Azoarcus sp. CIB: one gene and its partner. The protein of the gene in region 1 interacts with the protein of each later gene in a pairwise test. Links are inferred from orthologs where the notes say so. Each region holds a gene or a part of one and is shown in the gene's direction. Other genes may lie near its edges.

Region 1 (5,623 bases):
ACGCCATCGCAATCCCGTTCGAGCGCGACGGCCGCAATTACACGCTGATCGACACCGCCGGCCTGCGCCGCCGCGGCAAGATCTTCGAGGCCATCGAGAAGTTCTCCGTCATCAAGACGCTGCAGGCGATCGAACAATGCAACGTCGTCGTGCTGGTGCTCGACGCGTCGCAGGATATCTCCGACCAGGACGCCCATATCGCCGGCTTCATCCTCGATTCGGGCCGTGCCCTGGTCGTCGCGGTGAACAAGTGGGACAGCATCGACGACTACCGCCGCGAACTGATCAAGCGCGATATCGCACACAAGCTGGGTTTCCTGTCCTTCGCGCGCTTCCACTACATCTCAGCGCTCAAGGGCGCGGGCGTGGCCGCGGTCATGAAGTCGGTCGATTCCGCCTATGCGGCCGCGATGGTGAACCTGTCGACCCCCCGCCTGACCCGGACCCTGCAGGCTGCGCTCACGAAGCAGGCGCCTCCGCGGCACGGCATTTCCCGTCCGAAGATGCGCTACGCGCACCAGGGCGGCAACAACCCGCCGATCGTCGTCATCCATGGCGCCGCGCTCGACCACGTCCCCGTGTCCTACGTGCGCTTTCTGGAACGTACGTTCATGGAGGCGTTCAAATTGCAGGGCACGCCGTTGCGGATACAATTCCGCACCTCGCACAATCCGTATATCGGAAAAGACTAGTTTCCAACTCCACACCGGGATTGATTGTTCGTGCAAATGTGGCAGTGCAACATGAAATCCTTTACATTCACAATAATACGCAGCCTCGAGGTTTGAAAATGAGCAACAAAGGGCAACTTCTACAAGACCCGTTCCTGAACACCCTTCGCAGGGAGCATGTCCCCGTGGCGATCTACCTGGTCAACGGCATCAAGCTGCAGGGCCAGATCGAATCCTTCGACCAGTACGTCGTGCTGCTGAAGAACACCGTCACTCAGATGGTGTACAAGCATGCGATCTCGACCGTCGTGCCCGCGCGTCCGGTCAACATCCAGCAACAGGACGCGGGTGACGGCAATAGCTGATTCCCGCCGGCGCCCCATGGACGCCAAGTTGCTCCATGTTTGAGCGCCCCGACGCCGGTGAGCGCGCGGTACTCGTCCAGCTCGACCTGAACCAGGGCGCGCTGGACGAGCGCCTTTCCGAACTCAAGCTGCTCGCGCTCAGTGCCGGCGCCAGCGTCGAGGCCGTCGTCGGCGGCCGGCGGGCGCGGCCCGATCCCGCGCTCTTCGCCGGGCGCGGCAAGGTCGACGAAATCGCCGAGACGCTGCGCGCCCACGAAGCCGATTTCGTCATCTTCAACCACGCGCTGTCGCCCGCGCAGCAGCGCAACCTCGAACGCACGCTGCAGTGTCGCGTCGTCGACCGCACGGCCCTGATCCTCGATATCTTCGCGCAGCGCGCGAGAAGCCACGAGGGCAAGCTGCAGGTCGAACTCGCGCAGCTCGACCATCTCTCGACGCGCCTCGTGCGCGGCTGGACCCACCTGGAGCGCCAAAAGGGCGGTATCGGCCTGCGCGGACCGGGCGAGACCCAGCTCGAGACCGACCGCCGCCTGCTCGGCAAGCGCGTCAAGGTGCTCAAGGAGCGCCTCGCCCAGATCGAGAAGCAGCGCCGTGTGCGTCGGCGCGGGCGCGAAGGGCGCAACGTGCTGTCGGTGTCGCTTGTCGGGTACACCAACGCAGGCAAGTCGACGCTGTTCAACGCGCTGACGAAGGCCGGCGCGTATGCTGCCGACCAGCTCTTCGCGACGCTGGACACGACCTCTCGTCGGCTCTACGTGGGCGAGGGTGGCAACGTCGTGCTATCCGACACCGTGGGCTTCATCCGCGACCTGCCGCACGCACTCGTCGCGGCTTTTCACGCGACGCTCGAGGAAACCGCGAACGCGGACCTGCTGCTGCACGTCGTAGACTCGGCGAGCGAGGACCGCGAGGCACAGATCGAGGCCGTGAACGGGGTTCTCGCCGAGATCGGTGCGGGCGCCGTGCCGCAGTTCATGGTCATGAACAAGGTCGACCTGACCCGCGCCGAGCCCGGGGTTCAGCGGGACGAGTATGGTAAGATCGTGCGCGTTTTTCTGAGTGCCAGGACTGGCGAAGGGCTTGGGCTGCTGCGCGAAGCCCTTGCCGAGGCAGCGCGTAGCGCAGTCACGGACGCGCCGGGCGATCCCGACGGGATTGCGCCGGATTTCACCGATAAAGACCCAATTCAAACGTGATTACAGGCGTTCTAATGTCTCTCAACGATCCACGCTGGGGTAACAACCAGGGGAATGGCGACGACAAGCGCGGCGACGACAGGAAGGGGGGCAATCAGGGGCCGCCCGACCTCGAGGACCTGTGGCGTGATTTCAACCAGCGGCTGTCGGGCATGCTCGGCGGCAAGCGCGGGCCGCGTGGCGGCGGTGGTGGCGATGGCGGCGGGCCGCAGTTCCCGCAGCTCTCGTTCAAACAGTTCGGCGGCGGCATCGGCGCGCTGCTGGGCCTCGTCGCTGTGATCTGGCTCGCCAGCGGTTTCTACATCGTCGATGCGAACCAGCGCGGGGTCGTCCTGCGCTTCGGAAGCTATGTCGAGACGACCGAGCCGGGCCTGCGCTGGCGCCTGCCGTATCCGATCGAGAGCAGCGACGTCGTCGACCTGACCGGCGTGCGCACCGTCGAGGTCGGCTATCGCGGCTCCGAGCGCAACAAGGTGCTGCGCGAAGCCCTGATGCTCACCGACGACGAGAACATCATCAACATCCAGTTCGCGGTGCAGTACGTGCTGACCAGCCCGGAGAAGTACCTGTTCAACAACCGCTATGCGGACGAGTCGGTGATGCATGCGGCCGAATCCGCGATGCGCGAGATCGTCGGCATGAGCAAGATGGACTTCGTGCTCTACGAAGGGCGCGAGCAGATGGCGTCGAGCGCGCACGAAGCGATCCAGAAGATCCTCGACCGCTACGACACGGGTATCCAGATCAGCCGCGTGACGATGCAGAACGCCCAGCCGCCCGAGCAGGTGCAGGCCGCGTTCGACGATGCGGTGAAGGCGGGCCAGGACCGGGAACGCCTGCGCAACGAGGGTGAGGGCTACGCCAACGACGTCATTCCGCGTGCGCGCGGCACGGCCTCGCGACTCATCGAGGAGGCCAATGCCTACCAGTCCCGCGTGATCGCGAACGCCGAAGGCGACGCGAGCCGTTTCACCCAGGTCCTGACGGAGTACCGTCGTGCTCCCGAAGTGACGCGCGAGCGCCTGTATATCGACACGATGCAGCAAGTCATGTCGAAAACCAGCAAGGTCATGGTCGATGCCAAGGGCAATGGCAACCTCCTGTTCATGCCGCTCGACAAGTTGATGCAGGCCGCGGGCACCCAGGGCTCGCACGACGCGAGTCCCGCGCCGGCGCCTGGCGCCGCCACTCCCGCACCCGCGCCGCGGGCCGATAGTTCGATGGAATCACGCAGCCGCGACCTGATGGCCCGCGACCGTGAACGGGGAGAGCGCTGATGCGTGACAAGTTGCCGATTTTCGCCGGCGCGCTGCTGCTGCTTGCGGCAATCGCGTCGATGACGCTGTTTACCGTGGACCAACGGCAGTTCGCCGTCGTGTTCCAGCTCGGTGAGGTCAAGGAAGTCATCGACAAGCCGGGGCTGAACTTCAAGTGGCCCATGATCCAGAACGTGCGCTACTTCGACCGCCGTATCCTGACGATGGATACGCCGGAGCCCGAGCGCTTCATCACCGCAGAGAAGAAGAACGTGCTGGTCGACCACTTCGTGAAGTGGCGTATCGTCGATCCGCAGCTCTACTACGTCTCGGTCGCGGGCGACGAGGCGCGCGCGCGCACCCGTCTGCTGCAGACCGTCAATGCCGGCCTGCGCGAGGAGTTCGGTCGCCGCACCGTCCATGACGTGGTGTCCGGCGCGCGCGACAAGATCATGGAAGACATGCGCACCCGTGCCGACCTCGACGCGCGCAAGATCGGTGTGCAGATCCTCGACGTCCGCCTGAAGCGTGTCGACCTGCCGCTCGAAGTGTCCGAGTCCGTGTATCGCCGCATGGAGGCGGAGCGCAAGCGCGTCGCCAACGAGCTGCGTTCCGAGGGTGGCGCGATCGCCGAGAAAATCCGCGCCGACGCCGATCGCCAGCGCGAGGTCATCGTCGCCGAAGCCTACCGCGAGGCACAGCAGATCAAGGGTGTCGGTGACGCCAAGGCCACCGCGACCTACGCCCAGGCCTACGGCCAGAGCCCCGAGTTCTATTCCTTCTACCGCAGCCTGGAGGCGTACCGCGAAAGCTTCGCGAACAAGAGCGACGTGATGGTCGTCGATCCGAGCTCCGAGTTCTTCAGGTACATGAAGGATTCCAACGGGGGCAAGAAGAACTGAGCTCATGAGCAACAAGCTGCTGATGGCCTTCGCACTGATGCTGGTGATCGAAGGCCTCCTGCCCTTTATCGCGCCAGCCGCCTGGCGCGAAACTTTTTTACGGCTCGCACACATGGCCGACGGTCAGATCCGTTTCATCGGGCTGACCTCGATGCTGATCGGCGTGGTGTTGCTGGCCGTGTTTTCCTGACTGAATATCATGCGCTGGGTACTTCCCGATCACATCCAGGACGCGCTGCCGTCCGAGGCCGAAAAGCTCGAGCGCCTGCGCCGGCGCCTGCTCGACGCCTTCCGCAGCCATGGCTATCAGCTGGTCGTGCCGCCGCTGCTCGAATATCTCGAGTCGCTGACGACCGGCGCCGGCCAGGATCTCCGGTTGCGCACCTTCAAGCTGGTCGATCAGCTGTCGGGCAAGACGATGGGCGTGCGTGCCGACATGACGCCGCAGGTCGCCCGCATCGACGCCCACCTGCTGAACCGCAAGGGGGTTTCGCGGCTGTGCTACTGCGGTAGCGTGCTGCACGCACTGCCGTCGACGCTCACCGCCACGCGCGAGCCCCTGCAACTGGGCGCCGAGCTATACGGCCATGCCGGCATCGATGCTGACATCGAGATCGTGCGCCTGCTCTCCGAGGTGATGCGCCTTGGCGAAGTGCCGGCCAGCCGCATCGACCTGGGCCATGTCGGACTGTTCCGCGTGCTCGCGGCTCGGGCCGGGATGTTGCCGGAGCGTGAGGAAGAGCTCTTCGATCTGCTGCAGGCGAAGGACGTGCCGGGCCTGCGCGAGCTGCTCGCCGACGTTGCCGAGCCGGCGCGTACGGCATTGCTCGCCCTGCCGACCTTGTATGGCGGCGCCGAAGTGCTGGACGAGGCGCGCCGCTGCCTGCCCGACGAACCCGAGATTCGCGCCGCGCTCGACGATCTGAGCACGCTCGCAGCCGCGCTCGCCGACCTGCCGATCAGTTTCGATCTTGCCGATCTGCGCGGCTACCACTACCACAACGGAGTGGTGTTCGCGGCCTACGGCAGCGGCTCGCCCGCTGCGCTCGCGCTCGGCGGGCGCTACGACCGCATCGGTCAGGCATTCGGCCGTGCAAGGCCGGCGACGGGATTCAGCCTCGATCTGCGCGAACTGGCCCTGCATCTGCCCGACGCGGCGGAGCCGGGCGCCATCCTCGCGCCGGCCGTCGCCGACGGGGCGTTGCAGGCAACGATCGCGCAGCTGCGCGCGCA
Region 2 (10,117 bases), 2.6 Mb from region 1 along the record:
TGTCGTCACCAAAATCCCGCGTTTCGCCTTCGAGAAGTTCCCGCAGGCGAACGACCGACTCACCACGCAGATGAAGTCGGTCGGCGAAGTCATGGCGATGGGCCGTACCTTCCAGGAGTCCTTCCAGAAGGCCCTGCGCGGGCTGGAAGTGGGGGTCTACGGTCTCGACGAGGTCGAGGCCGACCGTGCCGACCTCGAGCACGAACTCGCGAATCCCGGTCCCCAGCGCATCTGGTACGTTGGCCAGGCTTTCCGTGAAGGCTATACGCAGGAGCAGGTGTTCAACCTGACCAAGATCGATCCCTGGTTCCTCGCGCAGATCGAGGATATCGTCCTGACGGAGAAGGCCATCACCGGTCGCTCGCTGAAGGCGATCCAGGCGCCCGAACTGCGTGGACTCAAACGCAAGGGCTTCTCCGATCGCCGCATTGCGAAACTGCTCGGCGTGGATGAAACGGCCGTGCGCCTGCACCGTCACGCCAACGGAGTGCGACCCGTGTTCAAGCGCGTCGACACCTGCGCCGCCGAATTCGCGACCTCGACCGCCTACATGTACTCCTCCTATGAGGAAGAGTGCGAAGCGCGTCCGACCGACAAGAAGAAGATCATGGTCCTCGGCGGCGGCCCCAACCGCATCGGCCAAGGCATCGAGTTCGACTACTGCTGCGTCCACGCCGCGCTCGCCCTGCGCGAAGATGGTTACGAGACCATCATGGTCAACTGCAACCCCGAGACCGTCTCGACCGACTACGATACTTCCGATCGCCTGTACTTCGAACCGATCACGCTCGAGGACATTCTCGAGATCGTACATATCGAGAAGCCCGTCGGCGTCATCGTCCAGTTCGGCGGCCAGACGCCGCTCAAGCGTGCGCAGGCCCTGGAAGAGAACGGCGTGCCCATCATCGGCACGAGCCCGGACATGATCGATGCGGCCGAGGACCGCGAGCGCTTCCAGAAGTTGCTCAACGATCTCGGCCTCAAGCAACCGCCGAACCGTACCGCCCGTACCCCCGAGGCGGCCGTGCGGCTCGCGGCGGAGATCGGTTATCCGCTCGTCGTGCGTCCCAGCTACGTGCTCGGCGGCCGTGCGATGGAAATCGTGCATGAGCAGAAGGATCTCGAGCGCTACATGCGCGAGGCCGTGAAGGTCTCCAACGAGTCGCCGGTGCTGCTCGATCGCTTCCTCAACGACGCCACCGAGGTGGACGTCGATGCGCTGTCCGACGGCGAGCAGATCATCATCGGCGGCATCATGGAGCACATCGAACAGGCTGGCGTTCACTCCGGCGACTCGGCGTGCTCACTGCCACCGTACACGCTGTCGGCCAGACTGCAGGACGAACTGCGTCGGCAGACCGAGGCGATGGCGCGAGCGCTCAACGTCTGCGGCCTCATGAACGTCCAGTTCGCCATCCAGGGGGAAGGCGACGACGCGACCGTCTACGTGCTCGAAGTGAACCCGCGTGCGTCACGCACCGTGCCCTTCGTCTCCAAAGCCTGCGGCCTGCAGCTCGCGAAGGTCGCCGCCCGCTGCATGGCGGGGCAGAGCCTTGCCAGCCAGGGTGTCACCGGCGAAATCGTTCCGCCGTACTTCTCGGTCAAGGAAGCGGTGTTCCCGTTCGTCAAGTTCCCGGGCGTGGATACCATCCTCGGGCCAGAGATGAAATCCACGGGCGAAGTCATGGGGGTCGGCCGCAGTTTCGCGGAAGCGTTCGTGAAGTCGCAGCTCGCCGCTGGCGTGCGGCTGCCGCAATCGGGTACGGCATTCATCAGCGTGAAGCCGACCGACCGCGGTGGCGCCGTCGAAGTCGCGCGTGAGCTGAATGAACTCGGTTTCCGTATCGTCGCTACGCGGGGCACGGCTTCGGCGATCGAAACAGCGGGAATTCCCGTGAACGTCGTCAACAAGGTCACCGAAGGACGTCCGCACATCGTGGACATGATCAAGAACAATGAAGTGAGCATGGTCATTAACACCGTCGAGGAGAAGCGCCAGGCGATCGTCGACTCGCGGTCCATCCGTACGAGCGCGCTGGCAGCGAAGCTCACGGTGTTCACGACCATCGAGGGTGCCCGCGCCGCCTGCATGGGCATGCGCCACCTTGAAGGACTCGAGGTTTACGGCCTCCAGTCCCTGCACGCGGAACTGAACAAGCAATCATGAACAAGACTCCCCTTACCGTGAATGGTGCGGAAAAACTCCGCATCGAACTGCATCGCCTCAAGACCGTCGATCGTCCGAGCGTGATCGCGGCGATCGCCGAAGCGCGCTCGCACGGCGATCTCTCCGAAAACGCTGAATACGACGCGGCGAAGGAGCGTCAGGGCTTCGTCGAGGGCCGGATCAAGGAAGTCGAGGGAAAGATCGCGAACGCGCAGATTATCGATCCGCGCCTTCTCGATGCCGATGGGCGCTGTGTATTCGGCGCGACCGTGAACCTTGAGGACATGGAGTCAGGGAAGGCGGTCACCTACCAGATCGTCGGTGACGACGAGGCCGACATCAAGGAGAACAAGATTTCCATCAGTTCTCCAATCGCCCGCGCGCTGATCGGCAAGTACGCCGGCGACATCGCCGAGGTGCAGGCTCCAGGCGGCGTGCGTGAATACGAGATTATCGAAGTACTCTACATCTGAAAGCAAACGGGCCGGGAGCAATGCCCGGCCCGATATGCGATTCCGTAAAGGGTGGCATGTGCCCCCTGCTGCAATCCGAGATCACTTGTTGCCGAGCGGCCCGGACTTGCGAACGGGGCTTCTGGTGCGCTTTTCTGCCAGCCGTTTCTTGTCCGCGGCGGCCTTGATGAGCGCGGTGCGTCGCGCCGTGGCAGCGAATGCGCGGGCCGACTTGGCCTTGGCGGCTCGCGGCGTGTTTACCGCAGAGGCGGTCTTCGGCGACGCGGTCGCTTCCTCTTCGCGACGTTCGCGCCACACGACCAGGATCGTCCCAATGTGCTGCACCGGGGCAGCGCCGAGTTCCTCACAGATTGCCTGCATCAGCGCATCGCGGTCGCTGCGCTCGGTACCATGAACCTTGATCTTGATAAGCTCATGTGCCTGCAGGGAACGGTCGATCTCGCCCAGCACGGTCGGCGTGAGCCCGTTGCCCGCGACGCTGACAACCGGGTTCAGATGGTGGGCCGCGGCCCGCAATTCGCGGCGACGGGCAGGGGATAGTTCGATCATCGTTTTCTCAAATCTTTCAGGGGCATGGATTCTACTCCCATGACTAGGACCAAGACCAGCAAGGCATGGATGCACGAGCACGTGAACGACTCCTACGTGCAGCGTGCGAAGAGCGAAGGCTACCGTTCGCGTGCCGCGTACAAGCTGATGGAGATCGATGACAAGGACCATCTGCTGCGACCCGGCATGGTCGTTGTCGACCTCGGAGCCGCTCCGGGCTCCTGGACGCAGGTCGCACTGCAACGTGTCGGCAGGGGCGGGCGTGTGTTTGCGCTCGACCTGCTTCCGGTCGAGCCATTGTTCGGCATGGAGTTCATTCAGGGCGATTTTCAGGAAGATGCGGTGTTGGCCGAACTCGAAAACCGACTCGCGGGTGAGCCGGTCGACCTTGTACTTTCCGACATGGCCCCCAATATGTCGGGTATCGACACGGTGGACCAGGCGCGTTCCATCCATCTCGGCGAACTGGCTCTCGATTTCGCGGCACGGCATCTGAAACCTGGCGGAAATTTTCTTATCAAGGTGTTTCAGGGCGCCGGCTTCATGGAGTTCCGTAGCGAGATCCAGCGCCATTTCGCCTCGCTTCAGGTGCGCAAGCCGAAGGCCTCGCGAGACCGCAGCGCCGAGGTCTATCTCCTGGGTCTGAGGCGCAAGCCCGACTGAGCCGAACCTGCCGCATCGATTGGCTGTTTCGATCGTGACCATTGGTTTACGCAGTGGAACGTTCGCCACTAGAATGGGTCAATGTTTCGCTGCCCCCATGGGCTCATAAGGAAAGAAGTTGAATAATCTCTTCAAGAATCTCGCGATCTGGATGGTCATCGGCGTCGTCCTGATGACGGTGTTCAACCAGTTCAATTCGCGACAGGTCTCGACCAACACGATGGAATATTCCCAATTCCTCGAGGAGGCGAAGGCTGGGCGCATCGCGAAGGCGACGGTTGACGGTCGGCTCGTGCGTGCAACTACGCAGGAAGGCCGTCAGATCACGGTCTATACACCCGGGGTGCAGGACATCTGGATGGTGTCGGACCTGATCCGCGCCGGTGTTGCCGTCAATGCAAGCAAGCCCGAGGAAGAGCAGTCCTTCCTGATGAGCATCTTCGTGTCGTGGTTCCCGATGCTCCTGCTCATCGGCGTATGGGTGTTCTTCATGCGCCAGATGCAGGGGGGCGGGCGCGGCGGTGCGTTCTCGTTCGGCAAGTCGAAGGCCCGCATGCTCGACGAGTCGGCGAATTCGCTGAGCTTCGCGGACGTCGCCGGCTGTGACGAGGCGAAGGAAGAGGTGGCGGAACTCGTCGATTTCCTCCGTGATCCGTCCAAATTCCAGAAGCTCGGCGGACACATCCCGAAGGGTGTCCTGATGGTCGGTTCCCCCGGAACGGGCAAGACGCTGCTCGCGAAGGCCATCGCCGGCGAGGCTAAGGTTCCCTTCTTCTCGATCTCCGGTTCTGACTTCGTCGAAATGTTTGTCGGCGTTGGTGCAGCACGTGTGCGCGACATGTTCGAGCAGGCCAAGAAACACGCTCCGTGCATCATTTTCATCGACGAGATCGATGCCGTCGGTCGCCAGCGTGGCGCCGGCATGGGCGGCGGCAACGACGAGCGCGAACAGACGCTTAACCAGTTGCTGGTCGAGATGGACGGTTTCGAAGGGCAGACCGGCGTGATCGTGATCGCCGCCACCAACCGTCCCGACGTGCTTGACCCGGCGCTGCTTCGTCCCGGGCGCTTCGACCGCCAGGTCGTCGTGCCGCTGCCGGACATCCGCGGCCGCGAGCAGATCCTCAAGGTGCACATGCGCAAGGTGCCGATCGCGCCGGACGTCGAGCCGGTCGTTCTAGCGCGCGGCACACCCGGTTTCTCCGGCGCCGACCTTGCAAACCTCGTCAACGAGGCGGCACTTTTCGCGGCACGCGGGAGCAAGCGTCTGGTAGATATGGACGACTTCGAGCGCGCCAAGGACAAGATCATGATGGGCTCGGAGCGTCGCTCCATGGTCATGCCCGAAGAAGAGCGCCGCAACACCGCCTACCACGAGTCGGGTCATGCAGTGGTCGCCAAGCTGCTCGACAAGACCGACCCGGTGCATAAGGTCACCATCATCCCGCGTGGCCGCGCCTTGGGCGTGACGATGCAACTGCCGGAGACCGATCGCTACAGCCAAGATCGCGAGCGTTTGTTGCAGATGATCGCCGTGTTGTTCGGCGGCCGGATCTGCGAAGAGATCTTCATGAAGCAGATGACGACCGGGGCATCGAACGACTTCCAGCGCGCGACCGATCTTGCGCGCCGGATGGTGACCCAGTGGGGTATGTCGGACAACCTCGGCCCGATGGTGTATGGCGAGGAAGAAGGCGAGATCTTCCTCGGAAGGCAGGTCACCACTCACCGTAACGTATCGGAAGCCACGATGCAGAAGGTGGACGCGGAGATTCGTCGCATCATCGACCAGCAGTACGCTCTGGCGCGCCGTCTGATCGAGGAAAACAGCGACAAGATCGAGACGATGACGAAGGCGCTCCTCGAGTGGGAGACCCTGGATGCGGATCAAATCCAAGACATCATGATGGGTCAGCCCCCGCGCGCGCCGAAGCCGACGTCGCAGGCGGTCCGGAGCTCGCGCGACGACGATGCGCCTGGTGCAGCACCGACGGCGGCTGCGCCCGTCGCCTGATCCGATCAAGCCTTGACGCACCTCGAATTGGGCCGACGAGAGTCGGCCCGATTCTTTTTCAGGAGAAAGAGCTCATGGCGGTTCTCAAGTGCGGCCGGTTCGACATCGATCTCGAGCGCCCGCGCATCATGGCCATCATCAACACTACGCCGGACTCATTCAGCGGAGATGGGCTCGGCCACGACATCGATGCCGCCTTGCGGCGCTGCGAAAGTGCAGTCGCGGCCGGCGCGCATATCCTTGACATCGGTGGCGAATCGACTCGCCCAGGGTCCGACTCCGTCTCCGAGCAGGAGGAGCTCGACCGCGTCGTTCCCGTTGTCGAGCGCCTTGCCGACTGGCCGGTTCCTGTGTCCATCGACACGGTGAAGCCTGCGGTCATGCGTGCGTCCCTGGCTGCGGGTGCGAGTCTGATCAACGACATCAACGGATTCCGCGCGCCCGGGGCGATCGAGGCGGTGAGCGATTCCGATGCCGCCTTGTGCGTGATGCACATGCAGGGCGAACCGCGCAGCATGCAGGAGGCCCCTCACTACAACGACGTGGTGGGCGAGGTGATTGATTTTCTCGATCGACAAGTGCGCGCGCTGGAGGCTCAGGGGGTTGCCAGAGGGCGCATCCTGCTTGATCCCGGCTTTGGTTTCGGGAAGACGCTGGAACACAATCTCTCCCTAATGCGTGCGCTCGACTGCTTCCTTGAGACAGGTTATCCGCTGCTCATCGGTGTGTCGCGCAAGTCGATGTTGGGCGCCATTACCGGGCGTGCCGTTGCAGACCGGACCGTCGCAAGCGTCGCTGCCGCCCTGATTGCCATCGAACGCGGCGCACGTATTGTCCGCGTGCATGATGTGGCGCAGACGCGCGATGCAGTTGCCGTTTGGGAGGCGGTACGGTTCGGCGTGTCCTGATCGACAGCTGTCGTCGCGAACGCTGAGAATGCGATAATCCGGGTTTTGTAATCGGAAGCAGTCATGGCGCGTAAATATTTCGGTACTGACGGAGTCCGCGGCAAGGTCGGAGACTCCGCGATCACGCCTGATTTCGTGATGCGGCTCGGCTACGCAGCGGGTGTGACGATCGTCGGGCGGGAGCAATTGCCGCGCGGTGATCGGCCGGCGGTGCTGATCGGAAAGGACACCCGTATTTCCGGCTATATGCTCGAGGCCGCCCTGGAGGCGGGTTTTGCCGCCGCCGGAGTCGATGTGTTGCTCGCTGGACCGGTTCCGACGCCCGCCGTGGCTTACCTCACGCGCGCCCTGCGTTTGCAGGCTGGCGTCGTGATCTCCGCTTCGCACAACCCCTATTACGATAACGGCATCAAGTTCTTTTCGGCCGACGGAAGTAAGCTGCCCGACGCAGTCGAGATGGAGATCGAGGCGCGCGTGGACCAGCCGATGGGCTGCGCGGAGTCGGCCAGGCTCGGCAAGGCGAGGCGCATCGACGATGCCGCAGGCCGTTACGTGGAATTCTGCAAGAGCACCTTCCCGAACGAACTGGATCTGCGAGAGCTCAGGATCGTCCTCGATTGTGCCAATGGAGCGGCGTACCACATCGCACCGAGCGTATTTCACGAACTCGGGGCCGAAGTGGTTTCGGTCGGCGTAGAGCCCAACGGGCTCAACATCAACGAGCGCTGCGGGGCTACTTCGCCGGAGCACCTGCGTGCGGCGGTACTGGCCAACAAGGCGGATCTCGGTATCGCGCTCGACGGCGACGGCGATCGCGTGATGATGGTGGACGCGCGTGGCGAACTCTACGATGGCGACAAGCTGCTCTACGTGATCGCATCTGCGCAACGGGCGCGGGGACGTCTCGATGGCGTCGTGGGCACCCTCATGAGCAATCTTGGTTTCGAGCATGCGGTCGGGAGGCTGGGCGTCCCCTTCGCCCGGGCGAGGGTCGGCGACCGCTACGTGCTCGAGATGCTTCAGGAGAAGGGCTGGAAGCTGGGCGGAGAGAACTCGGGCCACATCATCTGTCTCGACCGGCACACCACCGGAGATGGCATCATTTCCGCCCTGCAAGTTCTAGCCGCCCTACTGCAGACGGGAAAGAGCCTTGCCGAAGCGTGCGCGGATCTCGTCTTCTATCCCCAGAAGTTGATCAACGTGAAGCTTCCGGCCGGATTCGACTGGCAGGCACATCAGGGCATCGCCTCTGCCGCCAAGGACGCCGAGTCACGCTTGGGAAGCCGTGGTCGTGTGCTGCTTCGTCCGTCGGGTACCGAACCGCTGCTGCGGGTCATGGTGGAAGGGCAGGACTGCGCCGAGGTCGAAGGCCTTGCGCGTGAGATCGCAGATTGCATCGAAAAAGCAACGAACGGCCACTGTTAAGCCCCGTATATGAACTGTCACATTCTTGAAATGTGCTGCAACTAAAGTGTGCGCACTTCGGGATGCATCCGCGTGGCAGATGCGATTTGTCGGGCCTGTCGGCTCCGCGCGCTGCATCCGGTTCGGACAATGATAGAGTTCATTCACTGGAGATTCACTATGTCGGGTTTCAAGCAGACTGCTCTCGCAGCCGCCGTCCTCGTGCTGGGAGCGCAGGCCGCGCATGCTCAGTCCCTGGTCAAGATCGACGGTTCGAGCACGGTGTTCCCGGTCACCGAGGCAGTCGCAGAGGACTTCCAGTCCTCCAAGAAAGGTGAAGTGAAGGTGACGGTCGGCATCTCCGGAACCGGAGGCGGTTTCAAGAAGTTCTGCCGCGGCGAAATCGACATTGCTGACGCCTCGCGTCCCATTCTGAAGAAGGAAATGGAAGCCTGCTCGCAAGCCGGCATCAAGTACATCGAGCTGCCGGTCGCTTTCGATGCCCTGACCGTCGTCGCGAACCCCAAGAATGCCTTCATCAAGCAGTTGTCGGTCGAGCAGCTCAAGAAGATGTGGGAGCCGGGCGCGCAGGGCGCCGTCACCAGCTGGAAACAGATCGATCCGTCCTTCCCTGATGCGCCGCTCAAGCTGTTTGGTGCCGGGTCGGATTCGGGTACCTTCGATTACTTCACGGAAGCGGTCGTCGGCAAAGCGAAGGCCTCTCGCGGCGACTACACGGCCTCCGAGGACGACAACGTGCTGGTACAGGGTGTCTCCCGCGACATCAACGCCATCGGCTACTTCGGTTATGCCTATTACGCGGAAAACCAGGGCAAGCTCAAGGCTGTGTCGATCGTGAATAAGGAAGGCAAGCCAGTTCTGCCCGGTGCGGCGGCGGTGCTTGACGGTTCGTATAATCCGCTCTCGCGTCCGATCTTCATCTACGTTGCGGAAAAATCCCTTGAAAAGGCTGAAGTCCGCGACTTCGTGACCTACTATCTGAAAAATGCAAGCAAGCTCGCGACCGAAGTGAAATACGTTCCGCTCCCGGCCAAGGCATATGAGATCGCCTTGGACCACGTCAACAAGAAGAAGCTCGGCACCGTCTTCGGTGGCGAAGCTGAAGTCGGTGTAACGATCGATTCGCTGCTGGCTCGCGAAGCCAAGCTCTGATCGTATCTGAAGGTTGTGGTGCCCGGGCGTTCCGCCCGGGCACCCTTTTGTTGTTTGTAGGCGTCCAATGCAAGAAAACAATTCCGGCGGTGCCGCCGCACTCGTGCCCTACGGTCCGCTCTCCGTCAGCGACCGCCTGGCGAAGAAGACGCTGCGCAACTTCAAGGAGCGCGTAATCGAGCTCCTGCTTCTGGGGGCTGCGTTCGTCTCGGTCCTCACGACGGTCGGCATCATCTGGGTGCTGGTAAGCGAATCGGTCAATTTCTTCGGCACCGTATCGATCTGGGACTTTCTCACGGACACGATGTGGACGCCGCTGTTCGCCGAGCCGCGCTACGGGATCCTGCCGTTGTTGGCGGGTACGCTGACCACCTCTGCCGTAGCCTTGGTCGTGGCGATCCCGCTGGGAACCACGATCGCGATCTATCTTTCCGAATTCGCCCGCCCGGCGGTTCGTGAGTTGGTAAAGCCCTTTCTCGAACTCCTCGGCGGCATTCCCACCATCGTGTACGGGTACTTTGCCCTGATGGTAGTCATTCCGATACTTCAACTGCTCATGCCGGAGCTGTCGGGATTCAACATGCTCGGGGCCGGCATCGTCATGGGTATCGCTATCATTCCGTACGTGAGCTCCCTTGCCGAAGACGCCATGCGCGCGGTCCCGATGAGCATGCGCGAAGGTTCGTATGCCATGGGCGCAACCCGGCTGCAGACGGCGCTTCGTGTTGTCTTCCCGGCGGCCTTGTCGGGCATCCTGTCCGCGTAC

The links.
Region 2: the proteins of hflK (region 1) and ftsH interact in binary tests that used the Escherichia coli proteins (3 or more experiments, as listed by UniProt). The link is inferred for Azoarcus sp. CIB from one-to-one orthologs.

The regions. Positions count from the first base shown.
Region 1 is NZ_CP011072.1:810,296-815,918, forward strand. What follows is about bases 1,461-4,377. They hold hflK (FtsH protease activity modulator HflK), read left to right. Parts: upstream 1,461-2,246; coding sequence 2,247-3,509; downstream 3,510-4,377. Other genes in these bases: hflX (ribosome rescue GTPase HflX), read left to right, coding at 1,461-2,232; hflC (protease modulator HflC), read left to right, coding at 3,509-4,377. In the rest of the region: ribosome biogenesis GTPase Der, read left to right, coding at 1-692; RNA chaperone Hfq, read left to right, coding at 791-1,036; more of hflX, read left to right, coding at 1,072-1,460; more of hflC, read left to right, coding at 4,378-4,390; AzCIB_RS03615 (DUF2065 domain-containing protein), read left to right, coding at 4,395-4,580; AzCIB_RS03620 (ATP phosphoribosyltransferase regulatory subunit), read left to right, coding at 4,590-5,623.
Region 2 is NZ_CP011072.1:3,365,732-3,375,848, reverse strand. What follows is about bases 3,530-6,418. They hold ftsH (ATP-dependent zinc metalloprotease FtsH), read left to right. Parts: upstream 3,530-3,970; coding sequence 3,971-5,866; downstream 5,867-6,418. Other genes in these bases: folP (dihydropteroate synthase), read left to right, coding at 5,941-6,418; AzCIB_RS14925 (RlmE family RNA methyltransferase), read left to right, coding at 3,530-3,852. Also shown: carB (carbamoyl-phosphate synthase large subunit), read left to right, coding at 1-2,167; transcription elongation factor GreA, read left to right, coding at 2,164-2,640; AzCIB_RS14930 (YhbY family RNA-binding protein), read right to left, coding at 2,722-3,189; more of AzCIB_RS14925, read left to right, coding at 3,229-3,529; more of folP, read left to right, coding at 6,419-6,774; glmM (phosphoglucosamine mutase), read left to right, coding at 6,838-8,199; AzCIB_RS14905 (PstS family phosphate ABC transporter substrate-binding protein), read left to right, coding at 8,359-9,351; phosphate ABC transporter permease subunit PstC, read left to right, coding at 9,419-10,117. UniProt on the Escherichia coli protein: Acts as a processive, ATP-dependent zinc metallopeptidase for both cytoplasmic and membrane proteins. Plays a role in the quality control of integral membrane proteins.